2 regions of the Spirosoma sp. KCTC 42546 genome follow, and region 2 is predicted to be linked to the other one. Evidence: riboswitches for the same ligand, from Rfam matches in the RefSeq annotation. Region 2 holds a riboswitch; the other holds the start of a gene.

Region 1 (8,261 bases), 2.2 Mb from region 2:
TTCATTGTTCAGAATACGGTCGAGTACGGATTGGGCCTTGGGGTTTCGCTGAATAAAAGCCAGAAATCGGTCATGGTCCAGCCAGCGAACAAGCAGGTTGATGAACAGAATACCACCAAAATTGATAACAAAAAGGGGCAATACTGCCTGCCAGCCCAGAAAATAGCCAAAGATCAGCGCAAGCATTGTTGGCGGGGTCAGCCCTGCCGAGGTGATAGCACAGGCAACGGTGATTCCTGCCCATTGCCAGGCCGAAAGCTCGGCAATAGCAGCCTCATGAACTACTGCATAGTAGGTCAATAACGATGTAAATACAATTGGTGTTACCGATAATGCAAGACCAGCAAGGGCCGGACCAGTAACTGATTTAGGAATAGCTAATTTCACACTCTATCAAACGGGTAAATGGTGGTTGTGGTTTAAACCCAGTTTACAAGCTCGGCTCTATAGTATATTCTTCGTTACATTTGACTATGAAATTCGGAACCAAAGCCATCCATGCCGGTATTGAGCCGGACCCCACAACGGGTGCCATTATGACACCTATTTACCAGACGTCGACCTACGTACAGGAGTCGCCGGGAAAGCATAAAGGGTATGAATACGCCCGGACCCAGAACCCTACCCGAACGGTGCTGCAAAATAACCTCGCAGCACTCGAAAACGGTAAGCACGGTATTTGTTATTCATCTGGACTTGGCGCTACGGATGCCATTTTAAAGCTGTTCAAGCCCGGTGATGAAATTATTGCCAGCAATGATTTATACGGTGGCACCTACCGGATTATGGTACGCGTGTTTCAGGAGTTTGGGCTAAAATTCAAGTTCGTCGATTTGTCGAACCCGACTAATCTGGATGGGCTTATTACCCCCGCTACAAAGATGGTCTGGATTGAAACGCCAACAAACCCCCTGCTGCGGCTAGTGGATATTGCGGCTATTGCAGCTATTACTAAGCCACACAACATCAAACTGGTAGTCGATAATACGTTTGCCTCGCCCTATCTGCAAAACCCACTCGATTTGGGTGCTGATATTGTCATGCATTCCGTTACGAAATACCTGGGGGGACACTCGGATACGGTTATGGGAGCTATTGTCCTGAATGACGACGAAACGGCCCAGAAGCTAGCCTTTATCCAGAATGCCTGCGGGGCCGTGCCAGGTCCGCAAGATTGTTTTCTGGTCCTTCGGGGCATCAAAACGCTACATATTCGGATGCAGCGGCATTGCGAAAACGCTATGAAAGTGGCGCAGTATCTACAGCAGCACCCAAAGATAAGCCAGGTTTATTATCCCGGACTGGAATCGCACATTGGCCATGAACTAGCAAAGAAACAAATGCGGGGTTTCGGTGGTATGCTATCCTTTGAGCTCAAGGGCGATTCGATGCCCGAAGCTGTGCGTGTGATGGAAAGCTTCCATGTATTCTCCCTGGGCGAATCCCTGGGTGGTGTGGAGTCGCTTTGTACGCACCCGGCCAGTATGACCCACGCCAGTATTCCGAAAGAAGAACGCATCAAGAATGGTCTGAAAGACACTCTTATCCGGCTCAGCGTTGGTATTGAAGATGTTGAGGATCTGATTCAGGATCTGGAGCAGGCAATCTAAACCGGGATTTAGCTGATTTGTGGATTTACTGGATTTTGCTCTGCGCTTCTTTGAAGCGAATCATAAAACAAAATCCAGTAAATCCCCGAATCAGCTAAATCCCGGTTTAGAAACGAACCCTCACCCCCGCCAGAAAATTCCGTCCGGCCTGTGGGTAATATGCATTATCCGCGGCCACTTTCCCTTCCGAGATGTAAGCGTAGGTGTAGCCATTTGATTCATATAGCTCATTCAGTACGTTGTTGAAGAGCAGCGTAAAGGCGATTTCCTGCGCGAATTTTGGCTTGATACTGTAAATGAGTCGGATATCATTTGTGAAATAGGAATTCAGTTTCCGGCTATCGTTGGATGTATTATCCAGATACTGCTTGCTTACATATTTCGAAAGCAGCCCCAGTTCCAGTCCTTTTGCGGGTGTGAATAATAATTGAGAGCCTGAAATTACATTGGGAGAAAACGAAATATCCGTTTGGCCATATTGACGGCTGTCCTGATTTCCGGTATCGAAATTATCCAGGTATTCAGTGAAATTCTTGACCTTATTACGGCTAAACGTAGCGTTCACATTCCAGCGAAGTTGTTTCGCCAGTCGGGCACCCACTTCCAATTCAAGCCCGGCGCGGTAACTGGTGGGGATATTCACCCGGTTATAAGCGCCCACATCATTTATTTGCCCCGATAAGACCAACTGATTCTGGTAACTCATGTAGTAGCCATTGACCGTAAACGCCAGTTTTTCTGATTGGATTTTATAGCCAGCCTCATAATCAATCAACTGCTCAGCTTTTGGCCGACTCTCAGGCGTTGATTGAGTGTAATCGTCGCGGTTGGGTTCACGGTGGCCAACGCCTACCGATGCATAAGCTGTGCTATGGTCATTGATTGTATAGGTTAGCCCCGCTTTGGGATTGAAAAACGTCAGGTTGGCATTCTGTTGCACATTCTGGAGCTTACTGTTAAAGCCCAAAAACGAGTAACCAACCGTTCGTACCTGCAAGTCGAGAAATCCAGTGAGTTTATTGCTGAATTGATAAAATGCCTTTGCATACAGATTAAAGTCTGTTTTTGTGGCATTGTCGTCGTAATAATGGTCCCGGATGTTGGTGTTCCCGGCTACGCGCGCCCAGATAATCTCGCCGAAGTGGGCACCCTGATATTGATTCCAGCCACCGCCAATGTTGGCCGTGAGTTTGCCAAAGCTGTTGTAGTCGAGGGAGAAAACGCTGCCGAAGAAATCGTTGTCCAACCATTTCCGACGGATGATGTCGGTGCTTTTGATAATCGAATCACCAATGACTACGTTAGGCAGATTGTACTTGCTAAAAGGGTCGTTGGGCTTAAGTTCTTCATAATATCCTTTCCCTTTTGTGTAGAATAAAGACGCATTTAGACGCCAGTTTTTACTTAACCCAAATGAGCTAATTAGCTGATAATTATCCTGTTGATAATTGTCCGTCTGATTGTCATACGTGAATGAGTTATATGTCCGATTCGTCTTCAGAATATCTTCTGGAACACCATTCCAGGCCTGGTATGTTTGTTCCTGACCTGAAAAGACATTCAGGCGTATAAAACTCTTATCCGTATAATAACCCCCCGACAGATAAAACGATTTCAGGTTTGAAAAGGCCCGGTCAATAAATCCGTCGGAATGGATGGTTGACAAGCGGGCATCCAAGACAAAATGATTATTAATCAGGCCAGTACCTGCCAGAACATTCGCTTTCCGTGTCCCGAACGAACCACCCGAAAGATTAACTTCGGCATAGGGTTTCGTTTCCAGCTTGTTCGTCTGGATATTAACCGATGCCCCAAAAGCCCCGGCACCATTGGTTGAGGTACCAATACCTCGTTGAATCTGAATACTGCTCACTGATGAAGCAAAGTCGGGCATATCTACAAAATACGTTCCCTGCGATTCGGCGTCATTATAAGGAATCCCATTCAACGTTACGTTTACCCGTGTGGCATCAGACCCGCGGATACGAATGCCGGTATAACCCACGCCCGCCCCTGCATCGGAGGTTGTTACTATGGAAGGGGTAAAATTCAGCAGTTGCGGCACATCCTGACCCAGATTCAGCTTGTCTAAATCCCGGCGTGTTACATCTGTATAAGCAATAGCTGATTTCTGATTAGCGCGCGTCGCACTGACCACGACTTCATCGACCGCAACTGCTGTTTTGGTCAATTTGATTGCAAGCGTCGTGTTTTCAGTCAGGTTGACTGGCTGGATCTGGGGCTCGTAACCCAGCAGCGATATGCGCAGAGATAAAGTACCTGACTTAAGGTTTGTGAGCTGAAATGCGCCTGTTGCGTTTGTGAACGTTCCCTTGTAGGTGCCTTCAAGTGTAATGGCTGCGCCTGGCAGCGTACCCCCATCGGCATCTGAAACCGTGCCGGTAATAGATAATTGAGCCCAGGTGGACAGTGGCGATAGCCACAATAGGGCCATCAGCATAAAGTAGGTCGTCGGTTTTTTCATGACGAAAAAGCGTGACGATAGGCAAGGGGCCAAACCTACCTTTGGTTAGAGATGATTGTTTGTAAACACTCACAGATTAGTTCTGTGAATTCATTTCCCTTCGCAGCATTACCCGCGCAGGTTCAATGGGTATAATCTCAGCCCGTTGTATTGGGGCACCCCTTAATAAGATTAGCGCAGCAAAGTTAAGTTAATTTTACGAAATAAGGGGTAGGATATAGCGTTTCTCTACTTAAAAGAGGGTACTTATGTAGATATGAGCGAATTCGATTTAGTTGTATTGCAGGAAGATTTGGCAGACGGAAATCTGAAAGCTGGCGATGTTGGCACGATTTTAACAGTGTATAATGGAGGAAAAGCATTTGAGGTTGAATTTGTAACGTTAACCGGCGAAGCAGTCGCTATTGAGACGTTACTGGCCCATCAAATTCGGGAAGTTCGGGCATCAGAGATCATGGCCGTGCGAGATATATCTCAATAAGTAGCACAGGATTCATAAACTTTTGAGGCTTACGCTTTTCCGCAATGGTAAATATTCCTAATTTTGCGATCCAAATTGCAAAAGCATGAGCAAAAAGAATAGCGGACTGGAGTTTCTGGAAGACCCAGACGCATTAGAAGGAAAGTTAGAGGATGTTGGCGATTACTTCCAGCAGAACAAGAATATTGTATTAGGTATTCTCGGCGGCATTGTATTGCTGGTTGCTGGGTACTTTGGCTATCGTTATTATATCAGTAGCCAGGACGAAACGGCACAAATCGAAATGTTCCCTTCGGTTTATCAACTCGAAGCCGATTCGCTGAAAAAAGCCCTGAATGGCGATGGTAAAACCCCAGGTTTGTTAGCGGTCGCTGACAATTATGGCTCTACCAAAGGCGGTAATCTGGCCGAATTCTATTCGGGTGTTGCATTGCTGAAAGAAGGGAAATACGATGACGCTATTGAGCACCTGAAAAGCTTTAGTTCGTCGGATCTGCTGGTACAGGCGCGTGCTTATGCGCTTACGGGTGATGCTTACATGGAGAAGAAAAGCTTTGACGAAGCTGCTGACTACTATAGAAAGGCTGCTGACTATAAGGCGAACAAATTCTTTACGCCTGGCTATCTCATGAAGCTGGCTATTGCTTACGAGCAAGCCAAGCAAAATGATAAAGCGATAGAAACGTATAGCGAAATTATTGAAAAGTACGGCGAGTCCGCAGAAGCTGGTAGTGCTAAGAAGTACAAATCCGTACTTGAAGCAACCGTCGGTGAGTCGTAAGCGTACTTGACTAATCAATACAGCAAAGGACAAAACCGACTCAGGTTTTGTCCTTTTTGTTTTTGTCATACTGACGAAGGAAGCATCTTCGGTAAGAGCGTTTAAATATAGTGGTAGCTAAAAACTCATTCGACGAAGATGCTTCCTTCGTCAGCATGACAAAAAACACATGGCATCAGACTTAAAAAACCTAAGCGTCTTTTCAACCGACGCGCTACCCGATATCAGCCGTCGACGGTTCGCTATTCTGGTTTCAGAGTGGAATACGGAAGTTACAGAAGCGCTTTTCGAAGGTGCTTACCAGGTCTTGCTTCAGCATGGCGCAAAATCCGAAAATATCATTCGGGGTAATGTGCCGGGGAGCTATGAGCTAAGTCTGGGAGCCCAGTGGTTTGCTCAGCGCGATGACATTGATGCCGTGATTGCACTCGGTTGTGTCATTCAGGGAGAAACCAAACACAATGACTACATCAACCACGCTGTAGCACAGGGCTTAACAAACGTTAGTCTGAAAACCGATAAGCCCGTCATATTTGGTGTCCTAACGCCTAACGACCAGCAGCAGGCTCTTGATCGAGCGGGTGGGAAGCATGGTAACAAAGGTGACGAAGCCGCTATTACAGCAATCAAAATGCTCGGATTACAACAACAAGTTTATAGTAAATTTTAAAGAGCGAAATCGGACCGCCGAAGCGGAGTGAATGAGTGAAAGAGCCACTAGTACTGTCCTTTCCAATTCGCTCTGTCGCTCATTCACTCTTTCTCTTAAAAAAATGTACGTCTGGAAATTTGGCGGTACGTCTGTCGGGAAGCCCGAGCGTATGCGGTCGATTCGCAACTTGATTACCGAAGATAACACGCGCAAGATTGTTGTCTTGTCAGCTTTGTCTGGCTCAACGAATAACCTGCTGGCCATTGGCGAATCGCTTAAAGCGAACAATGATGCCGAAGCTAATGCTAAAATTGATACGCTTAAAGCGCATTACGACAGCTTTATCGACGAGTTGTACAGAACGACCGATGGCAAAGCGGCCGGACAAAAAATTATAGATAACGAATTTTCCTTTATCCGGTCTCTAACGGGTATCAAGCCATTCACGCTGAAGCAGGAGAAAGAGTTAGTGGCTGAAGGCGAATTACTCAGCACACAAATTTTTCAGGCCTATCTGGATGAGGAAGGTGTAACATCCACTTTACTACCTGCGCTGGAATTCATGCGGATTGATGCCGATAACGAGCCGGAAATCCATTATACCGAGCAAAAGTTAGCCGAGATATTGCCTCAGCATGCCGATAAACAAATTATTGTTACACAAGGCTTTATCTGCCGAAACCCGCGTGGAGAAGTCGATAATCTCAAACGAGGAGGCTCGGATTACACCGCTTCGCTGATTGGTGGTGCCATACGCGCGGAAGAAATCCAGATTTGGACCGATATCGACGGGATGCATAATAATGACCCGCGTATCGTGAAAAATACATTCCCGGTTCGCGAACTAACGTTCGATGAAGCGGCTGAACTGGCCTACTTCGGGGCGAAAATTCTGCATCCGTCCACCATTACGCCTGCGCGTATGTTCGGTGTACCGGTTCGCTTAAAAAACACAATGGACCCCAGCGCCCCTGGTACGCTCATTGCCGACAAAACCAGTGATCAGGTGTTTAAAGCGATTGCGGCTAAGGATGGCATTACCGCTTTGTATATACACTCAACCCGTATGCTAAATGCCTATGGTTTTCTACGCCGGATTTTCGAGATATTCGAGAAATACAAAACGCCGGTCGACATGATAACTACATCCGAAGTGTCGGTGTCGGTCACAATCGATAACACAGAGCGTATTCAGGAAATTACGGATGAACTTAATACATTCTGCACGCTGGAAGAACCCGATTATGATCAGACGATTATTTGCATTGTAGGGAATTTTAGTGCTGATAATGAAGGTGTTGCACTTCGAGTGTTCAATGCCATGAAGAACATTCCAATCCGGATGGTTTCCTACGGAGGTACGGAAAGTAACCTGTCGTTACTCGTTCATGGTCGTTACAAAGCAGAAGCTTTGAATGCACTGAATGATGGACTGTTTGCTAAAGCGTAGCTTACTAACTACTATTGACTCACTATCAGCCTTTTGCAAAGGGTACTGAACCTTAATTACACGAATGCTTCAACTCAATTTTATCCGCGAGAATAAAGACACCACCCTGGCGGGACTGCGCAAACGAAATTTTGCCAATGCCGAGGCTGTTGTTGAACAAGTGCTCACGCTCGATCAGCAACGACGGGATACTCAACGCGAACTTGACGATGTATTAGCCCAATCCAATGCTAAAGCAGGCCAAATAGGCGCGTTGATGAAAGCCGGTGATAAAGTTGCTGCCGAAGCTGCTAAGGCTGAAACGGCGGATCTGAAAGCACGCTCTAAAGATCTTGCCGATACGCTTCGCCAGATTGAAGCCGATCTGCAAGCGGTTTTAGTGACGATTCCCAATATACCTCATAGTAGCGTTCCCGCAGGGCGTACTGCCGATGATAATGAAGTGGTATTGGAGCATGGAGAAAAGCCAGCACTTCACGAAAAAGCACAACCGCATTGGGAGCTGATCAAGAAGTATGACATTATTGACTTTGAACTTGGAGTCAAAATTGCAGGAGCTGGTTTTCCGGTTTACAAAGGAAAGGGTGCCCGGATTCAGCGGGCGATGATTAACTTCTTCCTCGATGAAGCCCTAAAAGCCGGATACGTAGAAGTACAGCCGCCTATTCTAGTTAATGAAGATTCGGGCTTCGGCACCGGCCAGTTGCCAGATAAGGAAGGGCAAATGTATTTTGCCACGGAGGATAAATTATACCTGATCCCAACGGCCGAAGTACCCATCACCAATATTTACCGGGATGTG
Region 2 (8,261 bases):
AATGTACAATGAATAATGGATAATGAGTAATGGATAAAAGGCTGGTTATTATTCATTACTCATTATCCATTGTACATTCCCCATTATTCATTCGCTTATTTCAACGCCAGGGGTGGTCCCAGAATGGTCATCCCATGTTCCTTGTGCATTTTCTGGCTTAACTCCTCCGTTGGTGGTCCTTTCAATTCATTCATTTTCAGGAAAAAATCTTCCAGCTGTCCCGCTGGCTGCACCATGTATACCTGCTTGCCGTGATCTGACAATTGAATCCAGGTGTGGGGTATGCCACGGGGGGCAAACACAGTGTCTCCTGCTTTGGCTGTAAACTGATCGGTACCTACCTGAAAGATGTATTCTCCTTCGATAATTGAAAATAGCTCATCCTGATCGTGGTGTACATGGAGTGAAGGACCGATCTTTTCTTTACCAATGTACTCAAAAACAGCTAATTGTCCATTGGTGTCTTTGCCAGATATTTTTACGTCGTTGACGTTTCGCCCCCGATAGGGCGTATGAACCCCAAAACGGGCGTCGCCTGCTTTGACCATAAAGGGCTTGGGCGGAGCAAGTTGGCTGTTAGGGGTAGCCTGAGCTACAAAGGCCGACGCTGTTCGTGTGGATGCGGCCACCGTGGATGCGGCCGCCGTGGATATGGCCACCGTAGATGTGATCAGGAATTGTCTGCGTTGCATAACGAGTTCTAGTTAAGACTGTTCTGCAAAGGTTTCTCGTAAGCCAGGTTGTTTAGTGGTAAAAATCAGCCATGTTCATAGTCACTAACTTCCTTCAATTTTAACGTAGTAAAACTAGTCCCTTCCCTATATAGCTTTTGCTCTTGCTACTGAATCTATGTTGTGCTGGCTTTCCGCTAGGTAGTCAAACACCCACATTGTAACGGTAAAAAGAAGATGATTGAAACAGATAGCTTACTATGTTTGGTTTGTGCACAGGAGGAGAAACTTTTAGTGCAAATTTGCCATTTATAGTTTGTAATTTTGCACTATACATTCATGCCTAGCTTATGCAAGCGGTTCTGCCAGTTACTAGCATTATCAGTCAAGCCCGACAAGGGGTTTTGCGCCGACGCGTTGATGAAGTCGCTCGCTTGGTAGGTCTCACCGATAAAGAAATGGCCCGTATCCTGAATATGTCCATCAGGGGACTGCATGGGAAAGCCAACGCGGCACGATTGAGTCTGGCCGCTAGCGAACGGCTGTTGTTGCTGGAGCGACTCGTTCAACGAGGACTTGCCGTTTTTGACGGGCGAGTTGAGCTGTTGGCACGTTGGCTACGCACACCACTGGCTGAATTGGCTTACCGGCCAGATACGGACCTAAGCCTTCAGGAAATCACCCTTGGCTCTCTTCGAGATATGGGTAGCTTTACTCAACCAGTTCAGCCAGCTTCTAAAGCAACGACCCCTACTTTGTCGAATGATGAGCTCGCCGTAGTAGCCCAATCACCCTTAGCTGTATTGGATACGGTATCGGGTTTCTCACTGGCCGAAGATGTACTGGGCCGCATTGAATGGGGTATAGCCGGGTAAGTGAATGGACGTATATCGTATCCATAAAGAGCCCTATCATCGGGAGCCTTTATCCGTGGTGGGAAGCCATCGACATGGTGGCCGTTGGAATCCAAAAGGTATTGGTATCCTTTACACCAGTCGTACACCAGAACTGGCCTTGCTGGAAACGTTGGTTCATTTGCCTCCCTTAACCTTAGCTGAACTCCCTCAACTGTGGTTAACAACCCTACGTTTACCTGACGAAGCCGACAACATTTTTTGGCTTGATCCTACGAAGCTACCCGCTTATTGGAAGAGGGGCACCTTGAGCGAAACCCAAACGATACTAACCGACTGGTTGCAAGCGCCTTTTTGCTTAGCCATGGCGGTGCCTTCGGTCATCTTAGAGATATCTTACAATCTGTTGTTGCACCCCCAACATGCTGCCTTTGCGGAGGTGGAAGTAGTCAGTCAATCGTCCATATCACTAGATAGCCGGTTGCGTAAATGAGCCATTTTTTGATCGACCAATTCGTAACGTGCCAGATTACTCACACCAGCCAGCGATTTTGGGTATAGGCATCGTTCCAGAAATACCATTCCAGTCGGCTTGATATACGGAAAGCTTCCCGCATTTGGTCTAGCTCAATTGGTCCGGCAGTTTCGGCATAGGCATCCGTGAGAGCGAGCATCTGGTTTACCGACTGGTCGAATGCATCGCCCGCGTAGGTGTCGATCCAGGCCCGATACGGATTTTCCTGAATGGCCTGCTGGTAGATGTACTTACCCACCTGCCGATAAATCCAGAAACACGGCAACACGGCAGCGGCACCTACGGCAATGGCTTGAAGGGATGTGGTGGCCAGCAAGTAGTTGGTGTAGGCAAAACAGGCGGGCATTTTCCGGGTTTCTGGCTGGATGTTGTACAAGGTGAAGTACGTTTCGTGCAGAGCCCGTTCAACAAGAATGGCATTCTGCGCGAACTGCGTAAACTGAAGCATGTCGTTGGGCGTTGCGGCCCGTGCCGCTAACTGGTTCAATGCCCGACTGAAGTCCGTTAAATACAGCGCGTCCTGCTGAATGTAATACTGGAATGTAGCCCCCGGAAGGCTCCCATCCAGTAAGTTTCCCACAAAACCATGATCGAGTATAGCTTCATAAACAGGACTGATGTCCTGCCAGAGTTGGTCGGTGAATTTCATAGTAGCTCTATTGCCAGCAGTTAAAAAAGTGGTGAACAGGCCCGTGTCCGTGCCCTAGCTTGTAGACAGCCCCCATCTGAAGTGCCTGTGTGACATAGTCTTTGGCTGCAGCAACGGCATCGATCACGGATAATCCTCTTGCCAGCCCAGCGGCAATGGCGGAGGAGAGCGTGCAACCTGTGCCGTGCGAGTTTCCTGTTGTTATGCGGGCGGTTGGAAAGAAATGCTGTTCATGTTCCGAGAGGTACAGGAGATCCGTGCTTTCGTCGGCAGTCAGGTGGCCGCCTTTTACCAGAATGGCCCCTAGGCATAGTTTGGCTAACTCTTCCGCTGCTGGTTCCATATCGGCCAGTGTTTCAACAGATCGACCCAATAATACACTTGCTTCGGGTAGGTTAGGCGTAATGACGGAGGACAGAGGTAGTAAATAGGACTTAAGCGCGTCGACGGCTTCGTCTTGCAAGAGTTTATCCCCGCTTTTGGCCACCATAACCGGATCAAGCACAATAGTCGTTACCCCGAATTCGGTTAATGTTTTAGCCACTTGCACAATAACTTCGGGCGAGTGAAGCATCCCGATCTTAACGGCATCGACCCCAATATCGCTTAGTACAGCCTTCATCTGTTCGGCAATAAAGGCCGGAGATATTGGCAGAATGCCTGTAACGGCTTTAGTATTTTGAGCTGTTAAAGCCGTTATCACCGACATGCCGTAGCAGCCAAGCGCGGCAAATGTTTTAAGATCGGCCTGAATGCCAGCCCCTCCACCACTATCCGAACCGGCAATCGTTAATACTCGTGTGTAGGTTTTCATGCTTAATTGAGAATGAAGGTTCAATTGTGAGTGGTGTCAGGTTCTAAACCTGACACGCGTTAGGTTTCTCAAAACCGTTGGTATGATTTCACTAGGTTTTGAGAAACCTAACGCGTGTCGGTTTTAAGAAACCGACCCCACTTGTGCATCATCCATCAACCGAATGAGTTCCCGGCTAGCCTCATACGGTGAGGGTTGTCCGCAAATGGCCGACACCACTGCAGTACCCAAAGCTCCGGTCTGTCGAATGGACTGTATGTTGGTTGCGTTGATGCCGCCAATAGCAAAGGTGGGTAGGCTGGTTTGTTGGCAAATGGCCCGTAACCCAGCTAATCCCAAAAGACTGGATGTATCCTGCTTGGTACCCGTCGGAAAGATAGTGGCGATGCCCAGATAATCCACATCGGCGTCACGAGCAGCTTCCAGTTCGGTCAAATTGTTAATCGACAGACCAATAATCTTGTCGGGGCCGATGAGCGAACGCACTAACGCGCAAGGCATGTCGTCCTGTCCCACATGCACGCCATCGGCATCGATCGCCATGGCTATATCGACCCGGTCGTTGATGATTAGTTGGGCTCCGTAGGCTTGTGTAATGCGTTTTAAATCTAGTCCGAGGTCCAGAAAGGCGCGGGTCGATAGCTCTTTCTCCCGGAGTTGGACCCAGCGAACCCCCGCCCGACAGGCCTCTTCCACTACGTATGCCAGCGTATGGCCCGCCTGTTGGGCAATAGCGCTATCGGTTACTAAATACAACTGACTCATGCCCATGTCAGCTTAAGTCGTTCGTCAATCTCCGATTCGGTCAGTTCATACAAGGCATCCAGGAAGTTAACCTGCAAGCTACCGGGGGCCAGCTTTTTCTCCGCGGCCAGTTCACCCGCAATGCCCATAACGGCCATGGCGTGTGTTGCCGCCTGAAAGTAATTGGTATTAACGGCAGCGAAAGCACCCGTCAGCGCAGTAGCCGTGCAGCCCATGCCCGTTACCTTAGTCATCAGGGGATGACCATTGGCTACAACGGCCGTCTGTTCGCCCTGGATGATGTAATCGGTTGCGCCACTAATCACGACCACACTGCCCCATACAGAACTCAACCGCTTTGCTGCGTCGACGGCGGCTTCGGAACCGTATAAACTGTCGACACCTTTGGTTTGGGCATTCAATCCCGCCAGTGCCATAATTTCGGAGGCATTTCCCCGGATGATATCGGGTGGGGCCAGGGCCAGCAATTCTTCACTAACCCGATTTCGGAAGGTTGTTGCGCCAACGCCAACGGGGTCAAAAACAATAGGCTTCCCAAGGGTTTTAGCCTGCCGCATCGCGAGCTTCATACCGGCCACAAACGTGGCGTCGAGCGTACCAATGTTGACAACCAGCGCACTGGAAATCGAAACAAACTCTTCAACTTCGTCGGGAGCATGGACCATCGCGGGCGAAGCCCCCAGTGCCAATAGCGCATTGGCCGTGTTGTTCATGACCACGAAGTTGGTAATGTTATGGACTAGCGGAGCCTGCGTGCGGATACGCTCGATATCGGTCCAGATGGATTGAGGAGATTGAGTCATGTTGCTGCTAATGAGTTCGGTAAACAGCAACTTTAGGAGAGCGGAGCGCATCTCGGTAACTTTTCCCTACGGCAGTACGAGCTGCATCAGGTAGTGAGGGTATTCTCTCAGTCAGTCCAGATTTGGTACTGACACCCCTAAAGTTGTGTTGGCAAAGGTAGGGGATAATGAATTATAGAATGACAAAAAAATAAGTCTGTCTCTTGACTTTAGAAAGTTTAAGATAGCTTTACGGGCAATATTCCTACTCCTTAAAATCTGTGAAATCGACCGCTATTCGTTACCTGCTGCTCCTGCTCTTTACGCTGGTAGCCACTTGGCAGACCATCGCCCAAACCCCTGACAATACCTTCATAAATGGCGATCTGTTACCTAATGCCCCCGAACTCGCAGCTCGTGGAACCTACGGTGTTGGCGTGCGAACCCTTAAACTAGTTCACAAAGATCAGGTTGATGTGCTGCACCAGAAAGAGGGAAATAGCCCACTGTATGATCGTCCGCTGACGGTTGAAATCTGGTACCCGGCTCGTATTTCGGCCAATAAGCCAGCCACCGTTACTTATGAGTCGGTGCTTGGTCGGGCCAACGACCCTAAACGACCCCTTATTCCGTTCACGTTTGCTGGCCGGGCTGCTCGCGATGCTGAGCCAGATGCCAGCGGTGGCGCGTACCCATTGGTTATCGTGTCGCACGGCTACCTCGGTTCTCGGCTGCTGCTCACCTACCTAACCGAAAATCTGGCGTCGAAAGGCTATGTTGTTGTCGCGATTGATCATACCGAATCGACCTACAGTGATGCGGCTGGTTTTCCAAGTACACTGCTGAACCGTGCGCTCGATGATCTGTTTGTACTGAACGAAATGGCCCGACTGAGTGCCAAGTCCAGTACTACTTTTCTGGCTGGCCTGCTCAATGCTGACAATACGGCGTTGGTTGGTTATTCGATGGGAGGCTACGGTGCACTCAATGCCGTTGGGGCGGGGTACAGTCCTCAGGCCGTTAAGCTGTTCGGTCAACTGGCGCAGGGCAGTACGGCCCTTGAAGGCCGCTCAATGGATTCGCCAACCTTTAAAGCTTCGCTCGATCCGCGAATTAAGGCCGTTGTTGCCTTTGCGCCCTGGGGCATGGAGCGCGGTGTCTGGGATGCTAAAGGGCTGGCGGGTTTGACCTTGCCGACGCTGTTTGTGGCGGGGAGTAAAGATGATGTATCGGGTTACGAAAAAGGCATCAAAGCTATTTATGACGGAGCCATCAATGCGGACCGCTACCTGCTGACCTACGTAAATGCCCGGCACAATGTAGCACCCAACCCACCACCCGTAGCCTCACTCCAGCCCGGCGTGTCTGTTGATGAGTACATGCATTATGCCGAACCAGCCTGGAATGAACGCCGGATCAATAACATCAACCAGCACTTCGTTACGGCATTTCTGGGTATTCATCTCAAGAAAATGGAGTATACGAAGTACCTGGATCTACCCGAAACAGGCGCTGCTGGAACGTGGACCGGCTTCAAACCCCGCATGTCGGTTGGGCTGGAAATGCGGCACGCGAAGCCGTAGGAACTGTATAAGCTGAAGTAAGGATAGCCCATCATCCGCTAGATTGTGGTGTCAGTTTCTTAAAACTGACACGATAGGCTGGTTCTCATACATAGCGTATTTATGCCATTCCCGATTCCAATGAGGAAAAAAGAAGATGATGAAGAAAGCTTACCAAACGATCTTCGCTTTCCGGCAGGCCGTTCGGTTGGTTCCCAAAGTCGGTTAGTGAGGGAAGATATTGCATAAAGAAAGACTGGTAATGAGCCGTTTCAATAATGGAACTGGCGCGCGACCGGGCGTAGGGGTAATCAGGCCGGTATTCGAGAATGATACCGGCGATGCGGCCACATAAGTCTTTGTACGGCTTGAAAAGCTGCTGGCGATTGTCTTCCGTAATGTGGTGGGTCAGATACGCTTTGCTGGCTTCCCGGATAACGATGCTGTGCAGCGCTATAATGTCAATAGCATCGGTAGGCGCCTGTCCAGTGGGTAGCGAAGCACCCTTTAAAAGCAATATGTGTAGAACACGCTCTAATTTCTCCTTCGGATCAGTTAAGTTATTGGTCTGGAAAATTAACTGGTATTCAAGCCATTGCCAGTACCAGGCTACCATGTATACCAGCAGCCGGTGTTTGTTTTCAAAATAGCGGTAGATACTGGCTTCCTTCGTACCAATCCGATCTGCCAGCTTCCGAAACGTCATATCTTCAAAGCCGATTTCTGCTAACAATAAAACGCCCTGCCGAACAATTCGACGCCCCAGGTCTGAGCTTTCCGGATCACGCAGAAATAACTTCTCGTTCATCCGTACAAGTACACTATATTCCATCTATTGACTAGTTTGTCCGTTTCTGTAAAAATCGCTTAACGAAGAAACAAACTTTCGTGGATAAAAGTTATGTTTGCAATAATGATAGTAATACTATCAAAATATTAAGTAATACACTTATGAATTCATCTGTATATCAACAACCACAACCATCGCCTAGTCAACGGCTATTCCGGTTACTGGGAACCGAGAAAAAAGATATTGGCTACATCTACCTGTATGCGCTGGTAACCGGGTTGATAAGCCTGTCTTTACCGCTTGGTATTCAGGCTGTTTTCAATCTGGTATCGGGCGGGTTGGTTTTTAGCTCTGTGTATGTGCTGATAGGCCTTATTATTCTTGGCGTGTTTATTTCGGGTATGCTATTGGTCGGTCAAACGACATTGGTCGAAATTATTCAGCAACGGATTTTTGCCAAAGCCGCTTTTGAATTCACCTACCGACTTCCCCGAATTGAGCCGAAAGCCCTGCCCGTCCGCGATGCGCCTGAGCTGATGAACCGCTTCTTCGATGTATTGACGATTCAGAAAGGGCTTCCCAAGCTACTGATAGACCTGACGGCGGCAGCCGTGCAGATTTTGTTCGGAATTATTCTGCTCTCGTTTTACCACCCTATTTTTCTGGGATTTGGCTTGTTTACTTTACTCACCGTCGTGGCTATCAGCTGGTTTTACGGCCCACGTGGATTACGAACTAGCCTGAATGAATCGAAGTATAAATACAAGGTGGTAGCCTGGCTGGAAGACATGGCCCGCGATCTGCCGATCTATCGCCAGCGTGAAGACGCTCTGGAGCCT

Evidence for each region. A riboswitch is a leader RNA that binds a small molecule or an ion and turns the genes downstream of it on or off. The one in region 2 is predicted to bind thiamine pyrophosphate.
Region 1: it holds a riboswitch for thiamine pyrophosphate, as region 2 does, so the genes downstream of both, EXU85_RS00420 (TonB-dependent receptor) here and thiM (hydroxyethylthiazole kinase) in region 2, are expected to answer to the same signal.

The regions. Positions count from the first base shown of each region.
Region 1 is NZ_CP041360.1:96,549-104,809, forward strand. Features, by position in the region: gene EXU85_RS00410 (TVP38/TMEM64 family protein) at 1-387, opposite strand, end outside; gene EXU85_RS00415 (cystathionine gamma-synthase) at 474-1,610, shown strand; gene EXU85_RS00420 (TonB-dependent receptor) at 1,717-4,095, opposite strand; TPP riboswitch at 4,174-4,268, opposite strand; gene EXU85_RS00425 (DUF4926 domain-containing protein) at 4,352-4,576, shown strand; gene EXU85_RS00430 (tetratricopeptide repeat protein) at 4,662-5,357, shown strand; gene ribH (6,7-dimethyl-8-ribityllumazine synthase) at 5,527-6,027, shown strand; gene EXU85_RS00440 (aspartate kinase) at 6,131-7,459, shown strand; gene serS (serine--tRNA ligase) at 7,524-8,261, shown strand, end outside.
Region 2 is NZ_CP041360.1:6,586,038-6,594,298, reverse strand. Features, by position in the region: gene EXU85_RS27090 (cupin domain-containing protein) at 96-692, opposite strand; gene EXU85_RS27085 (DUF2384 domain-containing protein) at 1,022-1,546, shown strand; gene EXU85_RS27080 (RES family NAD+ phosphorylase) at 1,551-2,018, shown strand; gene tenA (thiaminase II) at 2,059-2,709, opposite strand; gene thiD (bifunctional hydroxymethylpyrimidine kinase/phosphomethylpyrimidine kinase) at 2,717-3,523, opposite strand; gene thiE (thiamine phosphate synthase) at 3,647-4,288, opposite strand; gene thiM (hydroxyethylthiazole kinase) at 4,285-5,091, opposite strand; TPP riboswitch at 5,138-5,240, opposite strand; gene EXU85_RS27055 (alpha/beta fold hydrolase) at 5,352-6,653, shown strand; gene EXU85_RS27050 (TetR/AcrR family transcriptional regulator) at 6,754-7,464, opposite strand; gene EXU85_RS27045 (ABC transporter transmembrane domain-containing protein) at 7,584-8,261, shown strand, end outside.